Regions from separate parts of the Rossellomorea sp. ABR4_012 genome, predicted to be linked through region 2. Evidence: a T-box and tRNA genes for the amino acid it is inferred to sense, from the RefSeq annotation. Region 2 holds a T-box; the other holds one or more tRNA genes.
What was found. The T-box of region 2 lies ahead of tyrS (tyrosine--tRNA ligase). A T-box ahead of a tRNA ligase gene usually reads a tRNA of that ligase, here a tRNA-Tyr.

Region 1: it encodes a tRNA-Tyr, which carries the amino acid that the T-box ahead of tyrS (tyrosine--tRNA ligase) is inferred to sense. The anticodon was not compared.

What each region holds. Positions count from the first base shown of each region.
Region 1 is NZ_JBSWVK010000007.1:149,814-165,462, forward strand. It holds gene ACXAFV_RS21410 (amidase domain-containing protein) at 1-107, opposite strand, end outside; gene queG (tRNA epoxyqueuosine(34) reductase QueG) at 198-1,340, opposite strand; gene ACXAFV_RS21420 (B3/B4 domain-containing protein) at 1,447-2,118, shown strand; gene ACXAFV_RS21425 (sugar phosphate isomerase/epimerase family protein) at 2,405-3,373, opposite strand; gene ACXAFV_RS21430 (Gfo/Idh/MocA family protein) at 3,374-4,426, opposite strand; gene ACXAFV_RS21435 (Gfo/Idh/MocA family protein) at 4,444-5,469, opposite strand; gene ACXAFV_RS21440 (ThuA domain-containing protein) at 5,483-6,208, opposite strand; gene ACXAFV_RS21445 (response regulator) at 6,222-7,796, opposite strand; gene ACXAFV_RS21450 (sensor histidine kinase) at 7,777-9,588, opposite strand; gene ACXAFV_RS21455 (ABC transporter substrate-binding protein) at 9,839-11,116, opposite strand; gene ACXAFV_RS21460 (carbohydrate ABC transporter permease) at 11,187-12,014, opposite strand; gene ACXAFV_RS21465 (carbohydrate ABC transporter permease) at 12,014-12,961, opposite strand; tRNA gene ACXAFV_RS21470 (tRNA-Gly) at 13,605-13,678, opposite strand; tRNA gene ACXAFV_RS21475 (tRNA-Leu) at 13,682-13,766, opposite strand; tRNA gene ACXAFV_RS21480 (tRNA-Cys) at 13,774-13,847, opposite strand; tRNA gene ACXAFV_RS21485 (tRNA-Gly) at 13,855-13,929, opposite strand; tRNA gene ACXAFV_RS21490 (tRNA-Gln) at 13,937-14,008, opposite strand; tRNA gene ACXAFV_RS21495 (tRNA-His) at 14,048-14,123, opposite strand; tRNA gene ACXAFV_RS21500 (tRNA-Trp) at 14,135-14,208, opposite strand; tRNA gene ACXAFV_RS21505 (tRNA-Tyr) at 14,305-14,388, opposite strand; tRNA gene ACXAFV_RS21510 (tRNA-Thr) at 14,399-14,474, opposite strand; tRNA gene ACXAFV_RS21515 (tRNA-Phe) at 14,576-14,651, opposite strand; tRNA gene ACXAFV_RS21520 (tRNA-Asp) at 14,828-14,904, opposite strand; tRNA gene ACXAFV_RS21525 (tRNA-Met) at 14,912-14,985, opposite strand; tRNA gene ACXAFV_RS21530 (tRNA-Val) at 15,097-15,172, opposite strand; tRNA gene ACXAFV_RS21535 (tRNA-Glu) at 15,217-15,291, opposite strand; tRNA gene ACXAFV_RS21540 (tRNA-Ser) at 15,306-15,397, opposite strand; tRNA gene ACXAFV_RS21545 (tRNA-Asn) at 15,401-15,475, opposite strand; rRNA gene rrf (5S ribosomal RNA) at 15,485-15,601, opposite strand.
Region 2 is NZ_JBSWVK010000001.1:1,384,957-1,400,605, reverse strand. It holds gene hisJ (histidinol-phosphatase HisJ) at 1-75, shown strand, start outside; gene refZ (forespore capture DNA-binding protein RefZ) at 127-780, opposite strand; gene ACXAFV_RS06825 (GAF domain-containing protein) at 1,025-1,510, shown strand; gene megL (methionine gamma-lyase) at 1,565-2,767, opposite strand; gene ACXAFV_RS06815 (sensor domain-containing diguanylate cyclase) at 2,965-4,803, opposite strand; gene ACXAFV_RS06810 (hypothetical protein) at 4,842-5,438, opposite strand; gene rpsD (30S ribosomal protein S4) at 5,962-6,564, shown strand; gene tyrS (tyrosine--tRNA ligase) at 7,036-8,298, opposite strand; T-box leader at 8,372-8,582, opposite strand; gene ACXAFV_RS06795 (transglycosylase domain-containing protein) at 8,764-11,688, shown strand; gene acsA (acetate--CoA ligase) at 11,795-13,513, opposite strand; gene ACXAFV_RS06785 (GNAT family N-acetyltransferase) at 13,780-14,412, shown strand; gene ACXAFV_RS06780 (acetoin utilization AcuB family protein) at 14,478-15,125, shown strand; gene ACXAFV_RS06775 (acetoin utilization protein AcuC) at 15,122-15,649, shown strand, end outside.

The sequences.
Region 1 (15,649 bases), on a different contig from region 2:
CACGATTCTTTCTTTTTTTTCACTTTATCATGCTGAAATTCTGTTTGTCCTCGAGTTGTGTACTCACTGATCACATGATTGATATTATCCATCAGAAGTTTTCTGATCATCGCCTTCCCTCCTCTTTTCATATCTATGAGGGAAACACTCTGTTCACAACAAAAAAGGATAAATCCATTTCTTAAATGGATTTATCCTTATCCCGCATCCGGGGCAAACAGTCGAAGACCTTTTTCGATTTCATCAAGAACGTCTTCGTCTCTTTCAATTGTTTTTTGTTTCAATAATGCTTTTTCAGCTTCTCTTCCACCAATTTTCCCAAGTGCCCAGGCGGAAGTTCCACGCATCACCGGCCTCACATCGTTTTCCATTACTTTAATTAAATCTTCAATCGCTGTCTCGTCTTTGTAATGAGCAAGCGCAATGATTGCATTCCGCTGAATCGGCTTCTTGCCTCTCCATGAACCAGATACATGCCCGTACTTATCCTTAAATTCACGGTTACTGATTGTGAGCAGCGGTTTTAACAATGGCTTCGCAATTTCCGGGTCCGGCTCCATTTCTTCATGAAAATGAAAATCCTTCCCTTTATTTTCGGGACAGACAGTTTGACAGGTATCACAACCGTATAATCGATTTCCAAGCTTCACCCGGTATTCATCAGCGAGGAAACCTTTTGTCTGTGTTAAAAATGCGATGCATTTCTGCGCATCCAGCTGGCCGCCTTCGATCAAAGCCCCTGTAGGACACACGTCCACACATATATTGCATGTCCCGCACTGATCCTCCATCGGTTCATCCTGTGCAAAAGGAAGGTTTGTAACCATTTCACCCAGATACACATATGATCCAAACTCCGGTGTAATGATGGAACAATTTTTACCACTCCAGCCGATCCCCGCACGCTCAGCAACCGCCCGGTCAACAAGTTCACCTGTGTCCACCATCGATTTAAAACGTGCCTCAGGAACACGTGAAACAATATACTCTTCTAATTTAGCAAGACGGTCCCGCAGCACATGATGATAATCGGTACCCCATGAAGCCCTGCAGAAAATGCCCCGTCTTTCACCCCTTTTGCTTTGTGGTGCATCCTTCATTCTGGAAGGGTAGGCAAGAGCAATGGCGATAATCGATTTAGGTCCGTCGAAAATGAGTGAAGGATTGACCCGCTTCTCTATGTCCTTTTCTTCAAAACCTGATTGATATCCAAGCATCTCTTGCCGAAGCAGCCTGTTCTTCATTTCAGAGAAAGTGTCTGCTGTAGTGAAGCCTATCTTATCAATCCCAATTTCTTTACTGTAGTCGATGATATCCTGTTTTAATTGATCGAAATCCAAAGCAACCGCCTCCTTTCCGTATATATAAAAACTAGTAAATACGTTAAAAATGATTACAGACGAGTATTATGATAAACTATTTTAAACAAAATGTGGAGGAAAAAAAATGGAAATAACAATTGATTCTTCAATCACTTCAACCATTCCCAATTTTAAAATAGGCGTCATTCATTACCATGATATCGAAGTCGGGGAATCCCCTCAAATGCTGAAAGGCAGGCTTCAGTTATTTCAAGAGTCCATTTTCTTCGATCTTCAGGAAAAAAATGTGACCGATATCGATGGGGTGAGAGAGTGGCGGGATGTATTCAAGAAAACGGGCAAAGACCCTAACCGCTACCGTCATTCGGCTGAAGCCCTTTACCGCCGTATAAAAAAGCAGAATTATCTTACCACTATCAACTCGGCTATTGATTTGAATAACTTTTTTTCACTACAGTATGAAGTACCGATCGGGATTTATGATCTGGATAGGCTGGCAGGTGAAACTATCAGCTTAAGAATTGGTGAGCACGGAGATACCTATACAGGACTGAACGGACGTGAAAACTCATTGGAGAACTTGATCATTGCAGAAGATGAAAATGGTCCTTTCGGCAGCCCTTTCGTTGATTCCAACCGCGCACCTGTCGGAAATGCAACAAAAAATGCAGTTCAGATCATTTTCTTGAAGCCTTCGATTCCTATAGAGGAAGGTGAGAAGCTGACGAAGTCATTAATGGATATGTTTATCGGGATTCATGGCGGCGAGAGCACTTGTGAAGTGGTAAGCGGATGATTTTTGAAATTGAAAGCCGGAATCTCTGTCAGAAAGCAGGGATTCCGGCTTTATTTGGCTAAAAAGAGTGATGAGGATGGACGAAAACTTTTTATTCTATGAGAAATGGTGATTAATTTATGAGTTTTACGCAATAATCTACGAGAAAAGGCCATTATACTATGAGAAATCGGCAACAATCTATGAGAAACCAGAATTAATCTCTCGTTTTAACAAATATTGCAAACGGCATCAACTCTTCAATAAAAAAAGGACCCTAAAGGATCCTCTCCGACTAACAAGGTCTTTACACCCACCACATATCCGACGGCTGCTCCTCGATCAAAATCGATTTCAGATTCTTGACAGCACGCCCGAATCCTTCTTCGATCGACATGAGCGGATCTTCATGTTCAATACTTACCACATAATCGTATCCGAATGTGCGCAGTGCACTCATCATATCTGACCATTCCTGGAGGCTGTGGCCGCATCCTACCGAACGGAAAGACCACGCACGGGTCTGGATGTTCCCATACGGCTGCATATCCGTCAAACCATACATGTTGACGTTATCCTGATCGATGTACGTGTCTTTTGCATGGAAGTGATGGATGGCATTTTCTTTTCCAAGAATCTTGATCGCAGCCACCGGGTCGATCCCCTGCCACCAGAGGTGACTTGGATCAAGATTGGCACCGATTGCGTCACATGTTTCTTCACGGAGCTTCAGCAACGTATATGGAGTGTGAACCAGGAACCCGCCGTGCAGCTCCAGGCCGATTTTCACTCCATGCTCCTCAGCAATCTGCCCCATCTTCTTCCAATAAGGAATCAACTTCTCTTCCCATTGCCATTTCAAAATATCGCCATACTCATTCGGCCATGGAGATACTGGCCAGTTTGGATGCTTGGCACCTTCATGATCGCCTGCTGTTCCCGAGAAGCAGTTTACAACGGGCACGTTCATCAAACCAGCGAGCTTGATGGTCTTCTCAAGAGCTGCATGCGATTCTTCCGCAAACGCAGAATCCGGTGAAATCGGGTTGCCATGACAGCTGAAGGCACTGATTTCAAGGCCGCGCGATGTCACTTTCTGTAAGTATTCATTTCGCTTTTCATCACTTTCCAATAGGGCTTCGAGGTCGCAATGAGCATTTCCTGGATAGCCGCCGGTTCCGATTTCGACCGCATGCAAGCCTGATTCTTTCACATAATCAAGCATTTCATCTAGATTCTTCTGAGAAAATAATACTGTAAATACACCTAATTTCATCTATGCTTCCCCCAATTTCAATGTGATGCTTTGGCGTGTTTCGCTGCTTTTATAAATCGCATCGACGATCATGGAAACAGCCATCGCTTCTTCCGGTTTTACAATCAGCTCTTCAAGCCCGAGACAACTGTTGATGAAATTCTCGGCTTGAGGAAGGCTCGGATCGTCTTCACCGGGAATCCAGTCAGCCCCGCTGTTTAAGAGCATTCCGTGCTTCATTTGATTGATGTGCAGCGGAAACAGATCGACACCGCCTGTTTCCCCCGATATACTCAAGCTTTCTTCATCGCTTTTCACATTGGCGGACCAGGATGTTTCAAAAAGCATCGATGCACCGTTATCAAACTTGATATAAGCCGTCACATGGTCATCGACCTCAAAGTTTTCACGGTCGAAGTCTCCCCATTGATTGACTTCTCCAGGCATTCTGCTGAGCTTGTTATAAGCTGTGCCAGTCACCACGACAGGCTTTGGATTCCCGAGCAGCCAAAGCGACAGGTCCAGGAAGTGACAGCCGTAATCAATAAGACTTCCACCTCCCTGCAGCTCCTTATTCGTGAATACGCCCCAGCCTGGCACCTTGCGCCGGCGGATTGCTCTTGCCCTTGCGACGATCGGCTCGCCGATTTCGTTTGCAGTGATGAATCGTTTTGCAGCACGGGAATCTTTCATGAACCGATAGTGATAAGCGATCGCCAATACTTTTCCTGATTCATTTGCTGCATCGATCATCGCCTGACATTCTTCAGGTGACATCGCCATTGGTTTTTCACAGAATACGTGGATACCCGCATTTAGGGCCGCAATCGTGATTTCCGCGTGAAATTTATTCGGAGTACAGATCGTGACGGCATCAACATGCTCGAACATGTCGCGGTAGTCACTGAATACTCTAGGGATATTAAATTCTTTTGCCACGTTTTGGGCCGTCAATGCGTTTATATCACTGACCGCTTCCAGTGTGACCGTTTCTGACAGTTTCTTGAACGTAGGGATATGCCGGTTTTGTGCAATCCCGCCAACCCCGATGATCCCCATTCGAAGTTTTGACATGCTGCATTCACCTCAAGTTACAGTTTTACAATTGTTTTCGTTTCATTTGACTCAAGCGCAGATAACACGACCTGCAGAGACTTCATTCCTTCACTTCCGCTGACAGGCGGTTCGGTATCCCCGAGCACGGACTGAACAAACTGATCAATCACGCGCGAGTTCGTCTGGCCTCCGTCTTCATTCGTTTGAATGCCGCCAAGTTCATATCTGACCACTTCACCAGTCGCATATTGAACAACTAATGAATGTACCGGATCATCCTCTAAGCGTAGAATCGCTTTCTCTCCGTAGATAATCGTTGAGTTATCCTCTTTTGACACATATGACCAGCTGGCAGCAAGAGTCCCGATCGTCCCGTTTTCTGTTTTCAGCACACAAACAGCTGTATCATCAACATCGGCATTTTCCTTTGCACTTGTTTCCACAAACGCGCCCACTTCCACGAATTCTTCACCAAGCACATAACGAAGCAAGTCGGTCTTATGTACTCCAAGATCCCCCATCGCCCCGATGAATGCTTCATCTTTCTTAAAGAACCAGCTGTCCTTGCCATCGGCACTCCATCCTTCAGGGCCGCCGTGGCCAAATGCAGAACGGAAGCTGTAAATCTTGCCGACTTCACCTTTTTCAATCAGCTCTTTTGCTTTTTGATGCGAAGGAACAAAGCGCTGGTTATGGGCAATCATCAATTTTCTGCCGTTTTTTTCAGCAGCTGCAATCATACTCTCCGCTTCTTCAACCGACGTCGCCATTGGCTTCTCACATAGAACATGTTTTCCTGCATTCAGTGCGGCAATCGAAATCGGTGCATGCAAATAATTCGGCGTACAAACACTTACTGCTTCCACTTCATGATTAGAAAAAAGTTCTTTATAACTGGTATACGCTTCAGCGCCATATTTTTCAGCTGTCTTCTTAACTCGTTCTTCCACAATGTCACACACAGCCACTATTTCAACATCTTTGTTGCTTGCATATTCAGGCAGATGACGATGCTGGGCGATACTTCCACAACCAATTACACCAATTTTTAATTTGCTCATGTTACTTCCTCCTTTAGTTAGCTCCTTTAATTTCTTCAAGCGGCTTTGCATTCCCGTAAACGGGCCTGTTACGTTCTACAGGCTTTGCCCATTCCACTGCATTGATGATCACTTTTTGGACTTCCCGGTTGTAATAAGTAGGATATGTTTCATGGCCTGGACGGAAGTAGAAGATCTTCCCGTTCCCGCGCTGATAGGTACATCCGCTTCTGAACACTTCCCCGCCTTCGAACCAGCTCACCATCACCAATTGATCGGGTGCCGGGATATCAAAATGCTCCCCGTACATCTCTTCTTTTTCAAGCTCGATGTATTCCCCCAGACCGGCTGTGATCGGATGACTCGGGTCGACAATCCAGATGCGTTCTTTTTCATCGGCTTCTCTCCATTTCAGGTCACAGGATGTTCCCATCAGCTCTTTGAAAATTTTAGAGAAATGGCCGGAATGGAGGACAATCAGTCCCATCCCGTCAAGGACGCGCTGCTTCACTTTTTCAACTACATCATCCGAGACCTCATCATGGGCGATGTGCCCCCACCAAAGGAGGACATCCGTTGAATTCAATACCTCATCTGTCAGCCCGTGCTGCTCTTCATCCAATGTTGCGGTCCTGACGTTGAAGGATTCCTCACCAAGGAATGACGCAATCGTTCCGTGAATTCCCTCCGGATACACTTCGCGCACCTTTTCGCTTTTTTGTTCATGACGATTCTCATTCCATACTGTAACGTTTATCATGATTTGACCTCCATCAGTTATGTTTTAGCAGGGACTGCCTGAATTCATTTGGCGTAATCCCTACTTGCTTTTTGAACACCTTGCTGAAGTATTTTTCATTTACATACCCAACCCCATAGGCAACTTCATATATTTTGAGATAAGGGTTTTCTAATAGTTTCATAGCTTTTTCCAGGCGGATATTCGTTAAATAATCCGTGATCGTCAGCTTGTATTCCTGTTTGAATTTCCTTGAAATGTATTCCCTGCTCAGGAAGAATGTATCGGCTATTTCCTGCAGGGTCACATCTTCCTGATAATGCTGCTGCAAATACTCTTCGATTCTCTGCATATTGTTTTTCTCTTTCTGATATTTCTTCGTAGTTAAGGTTTCGACCAATTCGTTAAATTCTTTCATTTTTTCTTCTTTGAATTTCTGAAGTGAAAATGCCCCCTCTTCACTCCAATAATCCACTCCGTTGTAAAAAGAGGACCGACTCTCAATCTCATATTCTTTCAACCAATTATTCCGGAGCAGTTCAAATTGATTTTCCCAAATCTCAATCTGCTCCAGGGAAAGCGTATGCCTGTTTTCCAAAGTCTGAAAGATTTGCTGGAGTGAGGATTCAACCGCAGCAGGACTGCCTGTACGGATCGTCCATTTCAAGTCATTGGAATAGTCTAATAAGTGCAGCAGCGGTTTAGTTTTTCCACCAGACGTGATGATTTTATCCGACTTTCTTAAATCATGTTTCATATACACTTCCAGAGAGGAAGTATAAGTTTCCTTCAGGTTCAATGATTTCTCCCCTAAAGAGATCGTGATGCAGATTTTGCTGAATTGATAAATCAACGAATAAAGTTCATCCAGTAGAAATGTAACGTTCTTATCGTTCCAAAAGAGAATGACGAGCTCTTCATCTTTATGGATGTTCCTGAAACAAACTCCGTCATTATGTTTTCTCAGCAGCTCATTGCAAATATTCGTCAACGTGAAGAAGGCAAGATCTTTGTCTCCCTGAAATGATTTCATGACAATCGGCTTGATCGGAATGAGTGCAGCTGTCTTTTGCAGTTTACTGAATACAACACCGAATTCATTTTCAATCTTTTCCTCCGCTGCTTCAGGAATGACTTCAGCATTGCACAGGTTTGAAAACAACCGGTCCCAATAAAGCGGCTTCACTTCATTTATTACCCTGTTTTCTTCCACCAGGTATTTTCTCGAGCGCACCTGTTCCTTCCATTCATTGACCGCTTTCTCCAATGTGTCATTCAACACATCCGGTTCAATCGGCTTGAGGATATAATCAAAGCTTTTATAAAAAATCGCATTTCGCATATACTCAAAATCATCATATCCGCTCACGACAATCGTTTTGCTTTTGATATCGGAAGAATGCAGCCACTTTAAGAGACTGATACCATCAAGCTTCGGCATCCTCATATCCGTGAAGATAATTTCCGGCCGGTGCTCGGTGATCAGTTTCTTTGCCTGCTCGCCATCTTCTGCTTCAAGGATAGTATGAATTCCGTATTGATCCCACTCAGCTAATAAAAGTAACCCTTCACGCACATGTTTTTCGTCGTCAATGATGATTGCTTTCATCCGCTTCACCTTCCATCTTTATTGGCAGCTTCATGGTGACCTTAAAGCCTCCTTCGTCAGGATTTTCAAGGAGTAACACTGCGTTATCATCATAATAAAGCTTCAAGCGTACAAATACGTTCTTTAATCCGATATTCGTGGCATCCCCGATTTTATTTAAGGCAGCAGCTCTGAAATGTGCATATACTTCCTCTAATCGTTCTTGGGTCACCCCAATGCCATTGTCCTTTATGGTGATGACGAGCTGATCATCTTCACTCATGCAGACAAGCTCGATCCTGCCTATCCCATCACGGATATCAAAACCATGCTTGAAATAGTTTTCAATGATCGGCTGGAGGATCATCTTAGGGACGGCAGCGTCCGTTACCCGTTCATCCACTTTTATAGTATAGTCAAGATTCTCCCCGAACCGCTCTTTTTGAAGAAGAAGAAATGCCTTTGTATAACTGATTTCCTTATCGAGCGGAACCATATCTTCTTCCATATTCATTCCGTACCTCATGATTTTCGAGAGATAGGTAATGAGGGTATAAACTTGCGGCACTTTATTCTTCAACGCCACCGTTCCGATGGATTGAAGTGCATTATATAAAAAGTGAGGGTTTATTTGGGATTGCAGCACTTTTAATTGGTTGTTCTTATTCTCAAGCTCGAGCTTATATTCACGATTGATCAACGTATTGATCCGTTCGATCATCTGTTGGAACCTGAATCCCAGCAAACCGATTTCATCTGGACCGAACGACGGGAACTGTACATTCATATTCCCTTTTTCCACTTGCTGGATATTCTTTAGAAGAACCCGGATCGGCGATGTGATCTTGAATGACACGAACAATGTGGCAAGCACGACCAGCGTCAATCCAAGGATACCAAATAGAATATTGATTTTCGCGACACTGAAGGCGCTTTCGTAAAGGTTCAAATAACTGACCCGCTTCGCAAGGATCCACCCCCCTGCCGATACAGGCAGCTGATCATACATGATCACCCCGTTGAAATCATCTTCTTTCCATTCAAGCGTCCCTGCAAGTTCTTTACCCTCAACGATGCGTTTGATCCACTTCTGGTTATTTTGATCATCCGACACATCAAGGTCGGAGCTGTATATCATTTCACCCTGAGGTGTCAGAAGATAAAATTCTTCGGTCTCTTCCGTATATAAATTCCGGCTTAAATCAATGATTTTCTCCGGGGATATCTCAAGGGATATGTAGGCGAGAACCTCATCATCAGGAATATTCCTGAACGCCCTGTGGATCGTGATGATATTTCTTGTACGCTTGATTTCATTCTCCTGCTGAGGAAAAGCCGGTTCAATATACATATTGTACGGACTGCGTTCCGCACTTAGAAATGCTTCTTGGTCTGTCTCGTTCTTTTCACTTGAAAAAACGACGTTTGAACGTTTAGTAGCTGAGATGACTCTGTCCTCTTCCGCAAACGAAATCCTTACCCCGTTGATCGTATCCGCAGTGTATAAAATCGTTTGCACAACATTTTTCACAATCCCGATCGTCAGGTAATCATCCCCCTGACCCGGGTTTCTCATGTAGTTGATAAAATCAGGATTATTATAGAGGGATAAAGTCAAATCATTTAATTCATTAATATAGCTCTCTAGATTAATCTTCCCCTGATATAACAAGTTCCTGCTCTCCGCCACCACCTGATCTTCTATCGAATTCTTGGTGTACAAATATGTAATCACAATGGAGCTGCCGAAAGGTACAATGGTGGTGATCATAAGGAGCACAATCAGCTTATTCCGGATACTGTTCTTTAACATGAGGAAAGGTACCTCCACTTTTTGCTTATCCTTAGTATAATACCAACTTGTACATACATGAAGTGTTTTTTCAAAATAATGAAATATTTCAAACAAGAAAGCTCTTTGACCATCGCAGTTGATTTCCGTGCAAGCAGGACTTCGCATTTTGGTGGTGATCTGTGAGCCTCCTCGATCGTACCTCCCGTAAAGTACTTTTTAGAATAAACAGAAAGCATGCCTTTACAGACATGCTTCCGTTTATTCTGTTTTACTTCAAGTTATCCCAGGATTGCTGGAATCTCTCTAGTAAAGTATCATAGTCGATTTTTCCTGCAGCATATTCCTGGATGGCAGCAGCAAATTCTTTATTTGCTCCATCCGGCCATCTGAACCAAGTCCAAGGAATTGTTTTCTCTTCTTTAGAGTAGTCAAGGATTGACGTACCAAGGTCACCAAGTCCAGCAGGCTCGATGTTATCAAATGCCGGGATGAACGCGAATTCTTCTGTGATATAACGTTTTCCTGTTTCAGAAGACACCATCCAGTTCAAGAATGTTTTTGCTTCTTCAAGGTGCTCTGAGTTTTTGTTTAATACCCAGTTATTCGGAACACCAACTGGTAGACTGTTTGCACTTTCTTCATTGTTCAAGGCAATAGGAAGGAAGCCCATATTGATTTCTGGATTGATTTCCGTGATCATATTCTCTGTCCAGTTACCTTGTTGAAGCATCGCTGTTTCACCAGAAGCGAAAAGCGTTACCTGAGTGTTGTAATCTGTTGTTAGTGGATTATCATTTGCATATTTAAGCTCAGTATCAAGTACTTCCTTGAATTGCTTGAACTTTTCATTACCGACGATTTTTTCAGAACCATCGTATAATCCTGCGATGAATGCTTCAGGATCTTCCTGCTGAGCGAAAGGAATGTTCAGTAAATGCTGACCGATTACCCACCACTCTCCGTATCCAGCCGAGAATGGAGTGATTCCTGCTTTTTCAAGCTTCTTGGAAGCGTCTTTCAATTCATCAATTGTCTTTGGAGCTTCTTTGATGCCTGCTTTTTCAAACAAATCTTTATTGTACACAAATCCGTATCCTTCAAGATTGACCGGCATACCATAAAGCTTGCCGTCTTCAGCCGTCATTGGAACTTTACCGATAGGCAGAACATGCTCCACCCATGGCTCACCTGAAAGATCCGCTAACTTCTCCTGCCAAAGTTCTAACTCTTTAAAACCACCGTTGTTGAAAATATCCGGCTCTTCCCCGGAAGCAAACTTCGCTTTAAGTGCAGCACCGTAATCGGCACCGCCTCCGACTGTTTCAAGCTTCACCTTGATGTTTGGATGTTCTGCTTCGAATTCCTTGATCATCTCTTGAAGCTGATCAGCAATTTCCACTTTGAATTGGAACAAGTTAAGAGTGACTACGTCATCGCCTGACTTAGAATCACCGTCACCTCCTGATGACGTATCTTTTGAAGAACACCCTGCGATGATACCAAATACAAGAACGAAAGATGTAAGAAGTAAAAGAATGCGTTTCATAATTGGTTTGACCTCCCTGATATAAATTTATTGTATATAAAGTCCTGTAGGAATAACAGAACCTTTATATCTACTTAATAGAACCTGAAGCAATTCCTTTAATGATATGTTTTTGTAAAAACAGGAAGAATACGATGATCGGTGCAATGCCCAGCACCAATGCCGCAAGCCCCATATCCCACTGCTTTGTATATTGTGCAAAGAATGAACTTGCAGCAAGTGGAATCGTACGCAGCTCAGCATCCTGTAAAACAAGGAGCGGCAGCAGGTAATCATTCCATATCCAAAGCGTATTAAGTATGATGACTGTAACGGTTATCGGCTTAAGGAGAGGAAATACAATTCTCCAAAACACACCAAACTGGCTGCATCCATCAATCATGGCCGACTCTTCAATCTCAACAGGCACTGTCTTCACAAAACCATGAAACAAGAACAGGGATAATGGTACTCCAAAACCAAAGTACATGATAATCAACCCTGGTATGCTGTTCGTCAGGTTCAAAGCACCTCCGAGTTTCATAAGCGGAATCATCACCGTCTGGAAAGGGATGACCATCGCTGATACAAAAATAACAAATAGAATCTTACTGAACTTGCCCGGAGTCCGGACCATTTTCCAGGCAGCCATTGAACTGATCACCACTAAGCCGATGTTGCTTGCTACAGTGATGACAAGTGAATTCCAGAATGCCCTAGGGAAGTTGATGACGTCCCACACCTTTGCATAGTTCGAAAACATAAATTCCTTCGGCCATGCTGCTGCATCAATGAGGATGGCTGCAAACGGCTTAACAGAATTGATAAAAACAAAGTAAAAGGGAATCAAGAAGATGAGACCAAGCAATATCCCGATAATCTCAAGTACAAATGTCTTCTTTGTATAGCGATTGCCCATTAAGCCTCAACCTCCTTCTTCTTCGTCAGCATGACTTGGAACGTCGTAAAGATTGCTACGACAACAAAGAATAAAATGGACTTCGCCGTTCCAAGACCATAACGGTTATTCTGGAATGCTTCCTGATAAATGTTGATCGCTACAGACTGAGTGGAATTAAATGGCCCTCCCCCGGTCAGCGAGATATTCAAATCAAATATCTTGAAGGCCATCGAAATCGTCAGGAAGAAGCAAATTGTGAATGCCGGAAGGATCAATGGAATAATAATCTTTGTCAGGAGCGTCCAATTCGATGCACCGTCCATCTTGGCAGCTTCCAACAGGGAGTTATCCACCCCTTGCAAGGCTGCTACGTAAATGACCATCATATAACCGCTGATCTGCCAGGCAAACACGATAACAATTCCCCAGAATGCCGTCTTCTCATCACCAAGCCATGGCATTTTGAAGAATGCGATATCCGTCATGTTCCCAACAGAAGCAAATCCTTTAACAAAGATGAACTGCCAGATGAACCCTAATAATAACCCGCCGATGACATTTGGAATAAAAAACACCGTTCTCAGGATATTACGTGTTTTAAGTGCCGCATTTAAAAGCAAAGCAAACCCAAAACCGATTAAATTACTGATGATAACGGCAGCAAACATAAATTTCGTCGTAAACATAAAAGAATTAAAAAACGTTTTGTCATTCGTGAAAATCTGCTTATAATTGTCAAACCCTACCCACTCTACTACAGAACTGACTCCATTCCAGGAAGTGAAAGAATAATAGACTCCCATTAAAAAGGGAAGAATCTGAATCACTAGGAAAAAGAGTAGTGCGGGCCCTACAAAGGCAGCGTACGTCAACAAACTCTTATATTTAAACTTCTTCTTTGACACTGCCTTGATCTGTGCTTGGGTACTTACTGGTCCAGTCTTTAACGTTGGTTCCACACGCATCACCACCCCTTTGTTATGTAACCGCTTTCTTATAGTATAAAGGGGTTTTAATTTTAAATAGGTCAACAAAATTGACAAAGATGGTGCAATATTTTGACTATATGATTTTATTGGTTATTGTAAGGATTCGTTATTAGGGTTTTTGGTTATCTGGAATTTGTGGTGTGAAGTGGACTGGTTTATTGATGGCTTTGGAGGAGTATAGGTGGTGTCGAGTTGAAGATGGTTGTTTTCGAATTAGATGGTAGATCGTTAATGTTGAGGGACGAAGAATAAAGATTTTTTGTTAAAAAGTAGTTGAAAACGTCTGAATCGTAACAATAGAGGAACAACATTCTATAGTTTCGATGTGTCAGAGTGAAAATTCGGCCTGCTGCCAGACAGGATTCTCTTGGTACATAAATAATTGCGCAGGTTTCCTAATAATTGCGCAGGAATCTCATTTATTGCGCCACTTTTTCGATAATCGCGCAGAAATTCTATTTATTGCGCCAAATTCCTGTTTATTGCGCTACTTAGAATTTTTATAAAAAGAAATGGAGCCCAGCAGCTTTCTTCCCAAGAATCACAGACCGCTTCTTTACAATATCATGAAAAACAAAAAAGACTTCCTCACAAAGAGAAAGTCTATCGTATGTATGATTGGAGCGGGTGATGGGAATCGAACCCACGACATCAGCTTGGAAGGCTGAGGTTTTACCATTAAACTACACCCGCAGATGGTACCGGTGGCCGGGGTCGAACCGGCACTCCGTGAGGAACACGATTTTGAGTCGTGCGCGTCTGCCTATTCCGCCACACCGGCATTCATATGGAGGCGCCAACCGGATTTGAACCGGTGATAAAGGTTTTGCAGACCTCTGCCTTACCACTTGGCTATGGCGCCATATGAATGGAGCGGAAGACGGGATTCGAACCCGCGACCCCCACCTTGGCAAGGTGGTGTTCTACCACTGAACTACTTCCGCAATACTACTGGGCTAGCTGGATTCGAACCAACGCATGTCGCAGTCAAAGTGCGATGCCTTACCGCTTGGCTATAGCCCATTGTTAGTATATGTCACGAATTTTATAGTGTGACTTTTATGGGGCGACTGATGGGAATCGAACCCACGAATGCCGGAACCACAATCCGGTGCGTTAACCACTTCGCCACAATCGCCATGATCATATTGGCAGGGGCAGTAGGAATCGAACCCACACCAAAGGTTTTGGAGACCTTCGTTCTACCGTTAAACTATGCCCCTATGAAAATTTGTTTCTCTTCGCTTGAAAGCTTAATGCTTCGCTACGCAATTTTTAAGGATGCTTATTTTACTCCGCTGACGCTTCGTAAAAAAGCTTGGTGGAGGGGGGCAGATTCGAACTGCCGAACCCGAAGGAGCGGATTTACAGTCCGCCGCGTTTAGCCACTTCGCTACCCCTCCATCTGTTCAGTGGTGCCGGCAAGAGGACTTGAACCCCCAACCTACTGATTACAAGTCAGTTGCTCTACCAGTTGAGCTACACCGGCACGTAAAATGCTGATCAAGTTTCGGCTAAAAAACTTATCATTGTATAGATGGTAAACATTAAAGACGTTTATTTTACTCCGCTATGCTTCGTAAAAAAACATGGTGGCTCAGGACGGAATCGAACCGCCGACACATGGATTTTCAGTCCATTGCTCTACCAACTGAGCTACTGAGCCATAATAATTTTTTCGTTCCTAAAGTGAGCATCCAATTGTCCATCGTCCAGCTCTCAGAAGGATTATTCAAGTTGCTGCTCGAGCTGTACGCTGATGATTAATCGGATGAAGATTTTTCACCGTGCTCTTCCAACTGAGCTACTGAGCTATAACATTTTAAAACATTTCAAGAAAAATGGCGGTCTGGACGGGACTCGAACCCGCGACCTCCTGCGTGACAGGCAGGCATTCTAACCAACTGAACTACCAGACCAATGGTATTGCGGGGACAGGATTTGAACCTGCGACCTTCGGGTTATGAGCCCGACGAGCTACCGAACTGCTCCACCCCGCGACGATAATAATTTTATTAAGCGTTTTCCTTGTAGTAAGGAAAGAAGTTTTCACTACGCTACGCAAAGATTGTGGACGCTTATTTTACTCCGCTTCGCTTCGTAAAAAAGCATGGTGGAGGATGACGGGATCGAACCGCCGACCCTCTGCTTGTAAGGCAGATGCTCTCCCAGCTGAGCTAATCCTCCAATTTGTATGGTAAGTTTTTTTCACTTAGGCGAAAAATCTTCTTTGGTGACCCGTACGGGATTCGAACCCGTGTTACCGCCGTGAAAGGGCGGTGTCTTAACCGCTTGACCAACGGGCCAGGTAAATATGTTATGGCGGAGAGCAAGGGATTTGAACCCTTGAGACAGCGTTGACCGTCTACACGATTTCCAATCGTGCTCCTTCGACCACTCGGACAGCTCTCCATATGGCTCCGCAGGCAAGATTCGAACTTGCGACCGATCGGTTAACAGCCGATAGCTCTACCACTGAGCTACTGCGGAACGATTTTAGCCTGGCGACGTCCTACTCTCACAGGGGGAGATCCCCCAACTACCATCGGCGCTGAAGAGCTTAACTTCCGTGTTCGGCATGGGAACGGGTGTGACCTCTTCGCCATAATCACCAGACATATGTATGATGTCTTTTTTAGGGACAAGTACTATTATATCGTCTTT
Region 2 (15,649 bases):
ATCAAGACCGTATATGGATCCGATGCCCATACTGCAAGCGGCATCGATCAGGGAAGACATGCCATGAAGCTGTAAGACAGCAAAAAGAGATTGCCCTTTGTTTGGACAATCTCTTTTTTTCGTTATTCAAATGATGAGTTCCTTCTTGAAATCCGTTGAATCTTCCTGAGACAGCAGCAGGTTGATCCATTGATCGATATTCTGATAATACTGATCGACAAAATAATATTCCTGTGGAAACATCTGCCATACTTCCCTCAAGTGCTGGCTGTTTAAAAATGGCATCGTCAGCATCGATTTCAATTGAATGACGAGGAAGCTGATCGGTTGTTTTTTAAAGGACCTGTCAACCATCCCCTGCTCGAATAGACATTTCATATAAAACCTTTCTTTCATGAGATAGGAAGAAATGATTTCCCTTACGATTTGCGAGTCGATGGATACCTCCCGCCAGATGAAGCGGGATAATTGATGATGTTCACTTTGGAATTTAAGTATTTTGAATACTGCACGCTTCAGGCATAAATCTGCACGGATGTATTTGAGTGCATCTACTTCTTCTTGCAGGAAATGCAGGTATTGTTCGAAGAAATGTGTAAAGCACGCCTCTAGCAGCCCCTGTTTACCTTTGAAATAGTATGATATGGTCGCTGGATTCACTTTCGCCTTGCCGGCGATATCCCTCACGGAGGTCCCGTCATAACCTTGGTCGTAAAACAATGAAACGGCTGCTTGAAAAATGGCTTCCTTTGGCGAAGTAGAGGTTTGTCCCTTTTTCATATTCTCCCTCTTTTCTCTTCTTTTAAGTTTTCCCAAAAATGTAATGTACCGGTTAAAAATCGAATCTATTGAAGCTTCATTGAAAGTATGCTAAAAATGTTCTAATAGAGTATTCACATAGTGTTTAACAATGATTTCGCTTTTACCTGAAGAATTCCTTTAAGTATTTCTCGACAGTTTTTCCTGTCTAGAGGCGATACTGCAAGGAATTCACACTGATTTTGTAGAATTGGGGGAAATGATGATGTTTCAAGCAGAAAAATATCAAGGAACAAAAAAAGATAATTACGGACTTGTAACGAAGCAGCTTAGTGCACTGCTTGAAGGTGAGCCGAATAAAATCGCTAACTTAAGCAATGCCACTGCGCTATTAAATCAATTTTTGGATCGAATCAATTGGGTCGGATTTTATTTATACGAAGAAGAAACCGATCAGCTTGTATTGGGGCCATTCCAGGGTCTTCCTGCATGTGTCCGCATCCCATTGGGACGAGGCGTTTGCGGTACTTCCGCCAGTGAAAGAAAAACACTTGTCGTTGAAGACGTCCACAGCTTCCCAGGCCATATCGCATGTGACGCTGCCTCCCAATCCGAAATCGTCATCCCACTTGTTAAAGACGGAAAGCTTCTGGGGGTACTTGACATCGACAGCCCTGAAAAAGCCCGTTTTGATGAAGAAGATCAGAAATATTTAGAAGCATTTACCGAGGAGCTGCTGAAACACCTATAATACAAAAAAAAGCGTGCAGAATTTAAATCCTGCACGCTTCTTTTTTATTTTACTTTACATCACATCACTTGGAAACTTCACTTTATTCAATGCCTGTTCAAGATCATCCCAAATATCTTCTGACGATTCAAGACCGACAGAAAGCCTGAGAAGTGTATCAGTGATACCCATCTTCTGTCTCGCTTCTTCTGGAACGACTGCATGTGTCATCGTAGCGGGGTGCTGAATCAATGTCTCTGCGTCCCCCAGACTGACGGCGATCTTAATCATATGCAAATCATCCATGAACCTTTGGGCATCTTCCTTCGATCCTTTAATGGTAAAAGAAATCATGCCGCCGGGCTTTTTCATCTGCTTCTTCATGATTTCATGCTGGGGATGATCCGATCTCCCGGGATAAATGACCTGTTCCACAGCAGGATGTGTTGCTAATAGACCTGCAATCTTGTCGGCACTTTCACAGTGACGATCCAGACGCACAGCCAGGGTCTTTAATCCTCTTAATAATAACCAGGCATCAAATGGAGAAATAATTCCGCCGATATCCTTTTGTGTCGTCATTCTGATTTCAGCCATCTTCTCTTGTGAACCGACCACAATTCCTGCAATGACATCACCGTGTCCGCCGATGTATTTCGTCGCACTATGGATCACAATGTCACAGCCGAGTTCCAGAGGCCTTTGCAAGTAAGGAGAACAGAAGGTATTGTCTACAACCACAGGGATCCTCTTTTCGTGGGCTATCCTGGCAACCATCTCTAAATCTATCAATTGCATTGTCGGATTGATCGGTGTTTCAACATAAATGCATGTTGTATTGTCTTTGATTTTTGCCCTGATTTCTTCTTCTGTGTCCATTGCAGAAAAATCATGCTGAATCGCAAACTTCTCGTTCATTAATTCGAGCAGGCCGAACGTACAGCCGTATACTCCTTGAGAACAAAGGATATGATCTCCTGCTTTGGTCAATGAAAAAAGGACCGCTGAAACGGCAGCCATCCCGGAACCGAAAGCAAGGGCCGCCTCTCCCCCTTCAAGAGATGCCATTCTTTCTTCTAAAATGCCTACCGTCGGATTGCCGAGCCTAGAATAGATATATCCTTCTTCTTCACCTGAAAAGCGATTTTCTCCCTGCTTCGCATTGGCAAAAGTATAGGTTGAAGTTTGATATAAAGGGGGTGCTAAACTATCAAAATGCTGAGAAGATTTATACCCCTCATGAATCACACGTGTTTCAAAATGTTTCTCATCTTTCATCAAGTATTCCTCCCACTATGTTCCCTCTAAGTTCTGTTATTCTTCTATTCTAGAATATGATAATCCCACTAAAAAAGAAAGCGTTTACATTAAAGTGTTAAAGGATTCATCTCAAAAATAGGTGTCAGAGGAACTACTTCTTTAAAATTGACACACAAAAAAACGGCAGCTCTAAAAGCCGCCGGATTCCTATGGGATTATTTTATTAGAAGACGTGTATCCAGATCTTCCACCACTTGATTCTTCCCATGATTTTTTGCAATATATAGAGCTTCATCCGCTTTCTTAACTAATTCCTTTACTGATTCAGGGCCGGCGCTGTCAGATTTCCCCCATGATGAAAGCCCGCAAGAGAGCGTTACCCTTGGCTGTGTTTTACAGGCGATCTCTTCCACAATGGCTTCAGCAATGATGAGTGCATCCTTTCGTTCAAAACGGGGCAGATAAACAGCCATTTCTTCTCCACCCCAGCGCGCGGCTAACCCATCCTCGGCTACATGAACCTTAAGGAGGCTGGCTACCTGGATCAGGACTTCATCCCCTATTTGATGGCCATAATTATCATTCACCGCTTTAAAGTCATCGATGTCGATCAGCAGCAGCGTGCCGAGTTCATCTTCTTTCATCGCCGTTTCCATTTTTTCATCAAGATAATGCCGGGCATACAATTTCGTCATATGATCGGTGATGACCAGATGCTCGAGCTCTTCTCTAAGTGTCGCATTCGTGATCGCAAGGGCTGAATGATGAATAAACGACTGCAGGAGCTTGTACATATCAAACGAAAACATATACGCCTCTATATGTAGGACGACACAGAAACCAATCAGTGTTTCATTTTGGGTCATTGGCACAGCCATAAGAGATAAATAATCAGGTGCAGCAATCCGGTCACTGACGTCTCCGAGAAAGATTGAATCCCGCTCCTTTTTGATCCGTTCTTTTACATAGGAAATGTATTTCTGTCCTTCATCTGTAAAAAACACGGAAGAGCTCTGCTCCAGAATCACTGGTTCATTCTTTTCATTTAATACGAATCCGATTGCGCTGGGATGAAATGACCGCTGTATCTGTTTCTTCAAAAATAATAGGGTATCGGATAATCGGGACTCCAAATTCAGCTGATGGGAGGTTTCATTGATGAGCTGTAAATCACTGATCAGCCTTTTCGACTGTTCATACAGTTTGGCATTCTCCAGCGCACTTCCTGCTGTATAAGCAAGTAATTTGATAAACTCGATTTTTTGTTCAGTAAACAGCATATGAGACGCTGTTCCCACTTCCAAAACGCCATAAATCCCCTGTTTCCCTCTCAATGGGGCATAAAGCATGGTTTCTTCATCCAGCTCAATATTCCCATTTACAAAAGCCTGCATGGCAAAAGGATTAGCCTTATCAAAATCAAAGCATTTAATCGGAAGAGAGCCGAAGTCATATCGGTCATTCGATAGAAGGATTTGGAACGTATCCTGCGGAAAAACCTCGCACAGCGTCTCGATAATCTGCACCAATAACGTCTGTACATCCCTGTTGGAATGAAAAACTTCCGTTACCTTAAACAATTCCCGGTAACGCCTTTCTTCTTCATACACATTCTGTACCTTGGATGCATGTTTCAGGAACTGATCGTTCGCTTTCCAGAAAGAAGAAAGCCATTCCGGTTCAGCTGTTTCCATTGCATCCTGTCCTTGGATTAACAACACGTACGTCTCTTCGGCATCCGTTTGAAACCGGAAGCCTGAATGGAAAACAGAATCACTGCAGTTCATGACAAAATATGAAGCGCCTTCAAAACATCTCCCTATGCAGCCCTCACTCAGTACCAGAGGAACCTCCCCCTCTTCGGTGCTTTGAAGCAGGCAGAATCCCTCCTTTCTGTTTTTATATAGGAAAGCTGTTTCAATCCCCAGGCATTCCTTTAACAACTCGAGCCAGTTATCAACATATTTTGATTGCAGCCCGTCAGACATATCATCATGAATCAAATCGAATAATTTAGATTTATAAGCATGTAATTTATCAGTTAGAATGGTCATTTCCTCACCCGTACCTTAAAAGGTTTGTGAATCTAAGATTAATGAGATTTCGCAAGGACCAGTTCGTCCTCATATACGATGAGCCATAAAGAGTCATCAGCGGACAGCGGATGTATTTCCAATGGCTTTGTTTCTTTTAACAGTTGTAATTCAATTTTTTGTTGATTAATCGCCACACTGGCTTTATGATTGCTTTTCTCATAACGAAATGATTGACGAGTTGAATGACCATTTTCAGGCTGCTCTGTTCTAGTCAGCACTTCTAAACCATTTGAAAAAAGGACCCATTCATCTTTCTTGATTTTTACCCATAGGCCATCCCCGTCACCATGGATTTTCATTTCCTCGATATGTTCCTTCATTGCTGCGCTGTGAAGCACGTTAAAATGGAACTTATCTTCTTTTTCTATTTCATATAATACAAGAACCGGCTGATCACCGGACATTTTAGCAACTGCTGCAACGGCGTTTTGTTCACCATCCTGTTTCTTGAGGACCTGCGCGGAAACAAATGGTTCCTCACTATATTCCACCTCCCGGGAGGATGCAGAATATACAAAACCGATTGCCACGACAAGCAAACATGAAGCAATCAGTATAAATCGTATGTATTTTTCACGCTTTGTTTCTTTCAAAAGCATTCACCTGACTAACTTATTTACCACTCTTTATTATAACATACGAAGAACCGTATGACTGAAAATTTTTGCAATATTTAGGTAGAGAATTGGTAATTGCAGTTCAGCACTATGTAAATATTCCCAATTGTTCTAACCGCCAATTTTTATTTGCAATGTATGATCATGGACATTAGACTGATGACAAGCAACACTATATTAGACGGAAGAAGGTAATGATAAGTTTTAAATTCCTAATAAAGAAAAAGTATTTTTCTATACTGGATCATCTAGTCTTACTATACGAATCTAAAATACTTCCTTGACTTATATTCTTCTACGTCATATAATGTTCTTTGTGTAAAATAATGCAGCTTCAGTGAAGTCCTTTATGTCCGTATTTTGTTCCTCTGTACTGAGGTGTATCTTGTAACCCTCTGCTGCTAGGGCGAAGGTACATGAAAACAAAATACACATAATTGTTAATTCACAGGTGTTTTTATTTTACAACAAAATAAAAACAATAAAGGAGGAGTCTCTCATGGCTCGTTATACTGGTCCAAGTTGGAAATTATCTCGTCGTCTTGGAATCTCTCTAAGCGGTACGGGTAAAGAATTAGAAAAGCGTCCTTACGCTCCAGGTCCTCATGGTCCTAACCAACGCAAAAAAATCTCTGAATACGGTTTACAACTTCAAGAGAAGCAAAAACTTCGTCACATGTACGGAGTAACTGAACGTCAATTCCGTAACCTATTTGACCAAGCTGGCAAATTACAAGGTAAACACGGTGAAAACTTCATGGCTTTACTTGAGTCTCGTCTTGATAACGTTGTTTATCGTTTAGGTTTAGCGCGTACTCGCCGTCAAGCTCGTCAGCTTGTTAACCACGGTCACGTAACGGTTAATGGATCTCGCGTAGATATCCCATCTTTCCGCGTACAACCTGGACAAACAATCTCAGTTCGTGAAAAGTCACGCAACTTTGACATCATCAAAGAAGCTCTTGAAGTGAACAGCTTTGTTCCTGAGTTCTTAACTTTCGATGCTGACAAACTTGAAGGTACTTTCACTCGCGTTCCTGAGCGTTCTGAATTACCAGCTGAAATTAACGAAGCTCTTATCGTTGAGTTCTACTCTCGTTAATCTTTGTGAAGAAGAAACTCTGTCCTATTGGGCAGGGTTTTTTTGTTATTTTGGCAAGAGGATCCGCATCTTTCAGGAATTTCGGTTTTGGGATAGGGGTTAAGATCAACTTAAAAATCAAAATTCGACAAGTTGGATAAGGTTAGGATCCAGGCAATAAAGAAAATCCGACAAGTTGCTCAATTATGAAATAAGTGGCGCAATAATTTTAAAAGTGGCTTAATTATCTTGAAAGAGGCTTAATTATCTTGAAAGAGGCGCAATTATTCAGAATCCGGCGCAATAAATATGAATATAGTTATATTCTCCCATTCCGGACCCATTTCTCCTGTGTTAACTCTCCCTTTCAAATAAAATCAAGCTTCCCTCAATCAAAATCATCTAAAATCTGCCTGCCTCCATCCGAATTCATACAAAAAACAGCGCAATCTCCAAACTCGAGATTACGCTGTCCTCCCAACCAAACATTTCTTACACGTACTGAATCTTAAAGTACTTCTTCTTCCCTCGGCGGATGATCGTGAACTGTCCTTCGATCATATCCTTCTCATCGATCACATGCTGTAGATCTGTCACACGTTCTCCGTTGATGTAGATGGCGCCGTTTCCTACGTCTTCACGCGCCTGGCGTTTCGAAGGTGAAATTTTCGCACTCACGATCAAATCAACAAGACCGATCGCGTCTCCTTTAGGCTGTTCGAATGACGGCACATCCTTGAAACCTTCCAGGATTTCAGATGCAGATAATGACTTGATGTCTCCGCTGAATAGTGCTGCGGTAATACGGATTGCCTGTTCCAACGCTTCTTCACCGTGGATCATTTTTGTCATTTCCTCGGCAAGTGCTTTTTGTGCTTTACGTAAATGCGGTTCCGTCTCTACCGACTGAGTAAGTGCCTCGATCTCTTCATGAGACAGGAATGTAAAGTATTTCAGGTATTTCACGACATCCGCATCAGCTGTGTTGATCCAGAACTGGTAGAACTCGTATGGAGACGTTTTTTCCGGATCAAGCCAGATCGCTCCGCTCTCCGTTTTACCAAATTTCGTACCATCTGCTTTCGTTACAAGCGGAATCGTAAAGCCGAATGCTTTTGTTTCTTCTTCATGAGTTCTGCGGATCAGCTCAAGACCGGTAGTGATATTCCCCCATTGGTCGCTTCCGCCGATCTGAAGCTTACAATTGTAGTTGTCGTATAAGTGATTAAAATCAAGCGCCTGAAGAATCGTGTATGTGAACTCAGTGAATGAGATCCCCGATTCCAGGCGGGATGAGATTGTATCTTTTGCCAGCATGTAGTTGACACCGACATGCTTACCGAAGTCTCTCAGGAATGTCACGACATCCATCGCGCCGATCCAGTCGTAGTTATTCACCATGACCGCTCCGTTTTCCCCTTCGAAATCGAAAATGCTTTCCAGCTGATTTTTGATACTTGCTGCATTGTGCCGGATTGCATCGATTGTCTGAAGTTTACGCTCTTCGTTTTTACCGCTTGGATCACCGATCAAACCAGTCGCCCCTCCGACTAAAACCAGCGGACGGTGCCCTTCATTCTGAAAGCGGCGAAGAGTTAAAAATGGCAGTAAGTGACCGATGTGCATACTGTCTGCCGTCGGATCGATTCCGCAGTAAATGGAAATGCTTTCTTTATCTAAAAGGTTCATCAACCCTTCAGCGTCTGTTTGCTGGTACGTAATTCCACGCCACTCTAAATCCTTCAATAATTCCATGTCCAATCTTCCTCCTTCTTCTCTTCAATCCATTTAACACACACGCATAAAAACAAAAAAGTCCCTGCATAAATGCAGGGACGCTGTCGCGCGGTACCACCCAAATTAAGGAAAATACATCCTTCACTCAAAAAAGATAACGGCTTTCACCGTTTGCTGCTACTATGAGTTCACAGCAAAAGCTCCAGGATGTAATTCATCTGCATTTTGTGTCAGTTTTCAGCGGCCACTGACTCTCTGGGTAACAGGGAATGCAAACTACTTGATCCTCTCATTGCGGTAAGGTTTTTATGTCAAATGAATTGAAAAATCAATACTAATCTATATTAGGTTTTTACCATAATGCACGATTTTAGTCAATAAAGTCAAGATTTTTTTATGTCAAAATACCTTTTTTATATGACTTTTTACGACAGTGTTCTCTCGGATATGCTATAATAGGAATGTTCTAGGGGGAATGAAAATATGAGAGAAACGTGGAACAAATTACTTGAAAAATTAGATCCTGCCATCAGGTTCTTTACAAATACCAAAGTTCAAAAACGAGCAAGAATTACATACGGAGTATTTTGGAACCTTGCACTGATCACCCTTGTTGTATTGGTACTCGGGACGGCATTCGCCGGTGGTGTGGGTGCCGGTTATTTCGCATCGCTCGTCAAGGAAGAACCGGTTCGTTCTTACGACCAAATGAAAAAGGATATCTACAATTATGAAGAAACCTCGCAGCTTTATTTCGCTGATGATGTCTATCTCGGAAAATTAAGGACGGACCTTGAACGAGAAGAAGTGAAACTTGAGAATGTTTCTGAGCATCTGCGAAATGCTGTCATCGCCACTGAAGATGAGTATTTCAAAGAGCATAATGGAGTGGTTCCAAAAGCGATTATGCGTGCAGTATTGCAGGAATTCACCAATGCTTCCACTCAATCTGGTGGAAGCACGCTCACACAGCAGCTCATCAAAAACCAGATCCTGACAAATGAAGTATCCTTCGAAAGAAAAGCTAAGGAAATCCTTCTCGCCCTGCGACTGGAAAGATTCTTTGAAAAGGACGAAATCCTCGAAGCCTATCTCAATGTTGCAACATTGGGAAGAAATTCATCAGGCCGTAATATCGGCGGAGTCCAATCTGCCGCACAGGGAATTTTTGGTGTGGATGCAAAAGACCTGACCCTTCCACAGTCAGCATTCATAGCCGGATTGCCTCAGGCTCCATTCAGTTACACACCATTCTTGAATAATGGAGAACTCAAAGAGAACCTGGAGCCGGGTATGTCACGTAAAAACACCGTTCTCTATCGTATGCATAGAGAAGGTTACATTACCGACAAGGAATATGAAGACGCAGTCGCATATGATTTAACAAAGGATTTCATAGAACCGAAAGCTTCTCCAAATGAAAAGTATCCTTGGCTGACAGCCGAACTTGAAAGCAGGGCCATCGACATCATGACGGAGGTTCTTGCCGAGAGAGACGGCTATTCAAAGCAGGATCTTGAAAATAATGATGAATTGGAAGAGAAATACCACACACTGGCTGACCGCAATGTCCGTCAAAGCGGGTATGAAATCCATTCAACCATCGATAAAAAAATCTATGACCAAATGCAAAAGACAAAAAATGCATACAGCATGTACGGTCCATCAAAAACGGTCACAACAACCGATCCTGAAACGGGTGAAGAAGTCCAAGTTGAGGAACCCGTGCAAGTCGGGGCCATCATGATAGAGAACAAGACTGGAAGAATCATAAGCTTCATCGGGGGCCGTGATTTTAAAATTGAGCAGTTGAATCACGCAACTTCTTCCTACCGCTCTAACGGTTCGACAATGAAGCCACTGCTTGCTTATGCACCGGCATTGGAGTATGGCTATATTTCACCGGGATCTCCCCTGCCTGATGTCGGAGTCAATATTAATGGTTGGACACCGGAAAACTACTCATTGAGAGAGCGGGGACTATTCCCTGCAAGACATGCACTTGCAGAGTCCTTGAACCTGACGGCGGTCAGAACGTATGCAAACATATATGACCGCAATCCATTCAATGAGTTCCTGATGAAGATGGATTTTGCTAGATTGGGCCGGGTTGATAACAACTTGTCCCTTGCACTCGGAGCCACCACAGATGGTGTGACGGTCGAAGAAAACGTCAATGCTTATGCAACGTTCGCCAATGGAGGAAAGTTTGTCGACGCCTATATGATCGATAAGATCGTCGATCAAGATGGAAACATCGTATTTGAGCATAAATCAGAAGCTGTGGATGTATACAGTCCTCAGACTGCTTACCTGACGATCGATATGATGAGAGATACGCTCGACCATTCCCTTGGAACTGGCCGCTACGCGAAAAGATTCCTGAACTTTTCATCGGATTGGGCAGGAAAATCAGGTACTTCCCAAGACTATAAAGATCATTGGTTTGTCGCTTCCAACCCGAGCATCACCTTTGGTACCTGGTTTGGGTATGATACACCTTCAGATTTAAATACGGCAGCATCCCGCGCGCAGTATGGACATTACGGACTAAGAAACATTCGTTTATGGTCCTTCCTGCTGAATGATACAAGAGACCTTGCACCAAGCCTGATCGATCCCGAAGGCTCCTTTAAAGAACCGGGCGGAATCGTACGACGTTCATTCTGTTCCATCTCCGGACTGCTTCCTTCAGAAGCATGTACGAAAGCCGGATTGGTCAAGAGTGATTTGTTCAATGCCAAATTTGTACCGACCAAAACGGATGACAGCTTACTGATGAGCCGTTACGTGATGGTCAACGGAAAGAAATATCTGGCCCTTCCTAATACACCGGAAGAGTTTTCACAGCCAGGGGTTATCCTAAACCCTGATTTTGTGAAAAATGTATTCGGTAAAGTGCCTGGGGATGCTTCAAAACTGATTCCTCAGGAAGATGAGCGTTTCAAAAATGTTCTGATTGCAGAGAATAAAATTTCAGATGATGGAGCTGCACCAGGTACGGTGAAAGCTTCAGTGAACGGAAATAAGATTACATGGACTTCTTCCGGAAGCGGGGATGTCGTCGGTTACCGTGTATATTCTAAATCCGGAAGTAAAGTAGGAAGCGTCAAATCAGGTGATAACTATTCAGTTTCAGTGGGTAACGGAGAATATTTCGTCAAGGCAGTCGATGTGGCCGGTAAAGAATCGTCTCCTTCCAACACGGTTCAAGTCGGAAAGGCAGAACCTAAGCCTGAAAAGCCAAAACCTGAGCCTAAGCCTCCAGGAGGGGATAAACCGACAGATCCAAAGCCTCCCGAGCCTGATAAACCTGAACCTCCTCCAACTGACGGCGGCACCACACCTGAGCCTCCGGGTGATGATGAGCCAACAGATCCTAAACCGCCTGAAGAAGGTGCAGAATAACAAATGGAAAACGAGCACAGATTTGATTCTGTGCTCGTTTTTTTTGGAAAAGTGATGCAAAAAAACCCCCGCTTCAAACAACAAGCGGGGGTTTTCTAACAAACGATTAATCTTCCATCGTGCTCAAATCACCAGTAGGCAAGTCCAGCTCCCATGCTTTCAAGACACGGCGCATGATCTTACCGCTTCGTGTTTTAGGAAGTTTTTCACGGAATTCGATTTCACGTGGAGCAGCATGTGCTGCCAATCCTTTTTTGACAAACTGGCGGATCTCTTCTTTCAGCTCATCTGTCACTTCATAGCCGTCACGGAGTGCGATGAAGGCCTTGATGATTTCACCGCGTACAGGATCAGGCTTACCGATGACACCGGCTTCAGCGACTGCAGGGTGCTCAACAAGCTTACTCTCCACCTCGAACGGACCGACACGTTCTCCGGATGTCATGATGACATCATCCACTCGGCCCTGGAACCAGAAGTAGCCCTCTTCGTCCATATAAGCAGAATCTCCCGATACATACCAATCACCCGGCATGAAGTATGATTCATATTTTTGCGGGTTGTTCCAGATCTGGTTCATCATGGACGGCCAGCCTTTTTTAATTGCCAGGTTCCCCATGCGGTTCGGAGGAAGCTCATTCCCCTGGTCATCTACAATCGCGGCTTTAACTCCAGGGAAAGGTTTACCCATCGATCCCGGCTTGATTTCCAAACAAGGATAATTACAGATTAACTGACCCCCTGTTTCAGTCATCCACCACGTATCATGGATGCGCAGGTTGAAGACCTTCATTCCCCAGCGCACCACTTCAGGGTTAAGCGGCTCTCCCACGCTAAGGATATGACGAAGCGAACTTAGGTCGAACTGTTTAACGACCTCATCGCCGGCACCCATCAGCATCCTGAAAGCGGTCGGGGCACTGTACCATACAGTCACTCCGAAATCTTCAATTGTTTTATACCAATTTTCAGGTTTAAAGCGACCTCCTACAATCACATTTGAGGTACCTGTCAGCCATGGGCCGAAGATTCCGTATGAAGTTCCTGTTACCCAGCCCGGGTCTGCCGTACACCAATACACATCCTCTTCCTGCAAATCCAGCACCCATTTAGACGTTTGGTAGTGCTGAAGCATCGCATTGTGAACATGCAGCACTCCCTTAGGCTTTCCTGTAGAGCCGGAAGTATAATGCAGGATCAGACCATCATTTCGGTCCACCCACTCGATAGCCAGCTTGTCACTTGCTTCTTTGAATTTCGCATTGAAATCAACATGGACATCGTCTTCCTGCACATTGTCCCCGATCAGGAATACATGTTTAAGATGAGGCAGTTCACTTACAGGAACACGGTCCAGAAGTTCAGGAGTCGTGATTAGCACCTTTGCTTCGCTGTCCTCCAGGCGGTCCCTTACTGCGCCTTCCATGAACGCTTCGAATAAAGGACCGACAATAGCGCCCAGTTTCACAGCTCCAAGGACGGAAAAATACAGCTCCGGAGATCTTGGCATAAAGATGAACACACGGTCGCCTTTTTCCACATCACCGTATTGTTTCAAGACGTTTCCTGCTTTATTAGATAATTTCTTCATATCAGTGAACGTATATTTCTCATCACGTTCAGGATCCCGATAATAGAGGGCAACTTTATTTTTCCTGAATGATTCAGCATGACGGTCAATCGCTTCATACGCTAAATTCACCCGTCCTGTCTCATGCCATGAAAATTCTTTTTCAACTTCCTTCCAATCAAAAGAATCATACGTATTTTCATAGCTTTCCAGATTATAGTTCCCCTTCGTGACTGGTAACGCTTCCACTTTCATATACCGAATCCCCCTTATGTAAGAATTTACAACCTTATTATAGTATATAAATTATATTTTCTCAATTTTTTAAAAAATCAGTTGTATCGTTTATCCTCATAGTATATAGGGTTGATCCCATTTAAATCATTGATTTATAGGTATTTCACAATAATGTTAATCAGACAAAAATTTATTTCAAACGTCTGAAAATTTCGTGAAAGCGCTCTACTTTTTTCTATTTCATGTATAATAGATTGAGAGGAATATCTTTAGGTGGTGTCCAGATGAAATTGAAGAAAACCTATAATGCAACTGAGTTAAAGACAACAAAAGGAAATTTGATCATTGAAGGGCCTATTCATGCAGAGGAACTGGCACGTCTTGACTTTCATGAAGATTTGATCGCTTTCAGACCTCCTGCACAGCAGCATAAAGCGCTTGTAGAGATTGCAGGGTTGCCTGAAGGAAGAATTATTATCGCTAGGGATAACCATACGATTGTAGGCTATGTTACATATCTATACCCTGATCCGCTTGAACGGTGGTCTCAAGGGAAAATGGAGAATCTGATCGAGCTTGGTGCGATTGAAGTCATTCCGAAGTATCGGGGGGCATCGGTCGGAAAACACCTTTTAAAAGTATCAATGATGGATGACAATATGGAAGACTTCATCGTCATTACAACCGAATATTACTGGCACTGGGACTTGAAAGGGACAGGGCTGAATGTTTGGGAGTACCGCAAAATCATGGAGAAAATGATGAATGCCGGCGGTCTGGAATATTACGCGACGGACGATCCTGAAATCAGCTCCCATCCAGCCAACTGCCTGATGGCGAGAATCGGAAAAAGGGTCGATTCCGAGTCGATCCAGAGATTCGATCAGCTTCGATTCATGAACCGTTTTATGTATTAACCCTTTAGTTTTCTTAAGGTATAACATTCTATTAGAATACAGCTTTCTAAAAAGAGGTGGAAACCGTGATAGTAGAGGAAATTATGAAAACGAACGTGGCTGTCCTGCACCCGGAAGATACAATCGAATCAGCCATTCAATTAATGAGGGACAAGAAAATCAAGCATATACCGATTACGAACGAGAATTCAGAAGTCGTCGGGATTGTAAGTGACCGGGATGTAAAAGACGGCACCCCGTCCATTTTCGATAAGGATTCTTCAGCCCCAGAGCTTAAGAAACCCCTTAAATATATTATGAAAACGGATGTCATAACCGGGCATCCGCTGGATTTCGTCGAAGAAGTCGCCGCTTTATTCTATGAACATCATATCAGCTGCCTTCCGATTGTACGGGAAAACAAACTGATTGGGATCATTACGGAAACAGACCTCCTGCACACGCTGATCCAGCTGACCGGAGCCAATCAGCCCGGTTCACAGATCGAGGTAAAGGTCCCTCATCGTGCAGGGATATTATATGATGTTGCAGGTATCATCCGCCGCCATAACAGCAATATTCTAAGTGTACTTGTATACCCCGATAAAAAAGATGAATCATATAAAATACTTGTCTTCCGGGTGAGAACGATGAATCCGATGAACGTGATAGAAGATTTGAAGAAAGAAGGATATGACGTGTTATGGCCAAACATGCCGGGAATGTCTTCATGATGAAAGATGCAGTATTTATCTATTCCGATGAACTTCTCGGGTACCGCTTCAATGATCAGCATCCTTTCAACCAGACCCGGTTGACGCTGACGATCGATTTATTGAAGCAAATCCAGGCTCTTCACCCAGAGGAAATCATTCCTGCAAGAATGGCTACGGATGAAGAGTTATTTCTTAACCACGACCCTAACTATGTAAACGCTGTCAAGAGAGCCAGTACAGGCCAGCTCCCTCCTGAACAGGCAGAAGGCTACGGAATCGGTACTGAAGATACCCCGATGTTCGATGGAATGCACGAAGCAAGCGCCTTTCTTGTCGGAGGGACACTTACAGCAGCGGATTATGTAATGACGGGAAAAGCGAAACATGCGCTTCACCTCGGCGGCGGGCTCCATCACGGCTTTAAAGGGAAGGCTTCCGGTTTCTGTATATACAATGACAGTTCAGTTGCCATCCGGTATTTACAGGAAAAATATAATGCAAGAGTGCTGTATGTCGATACGGATGCCCATCATGGAGACGGT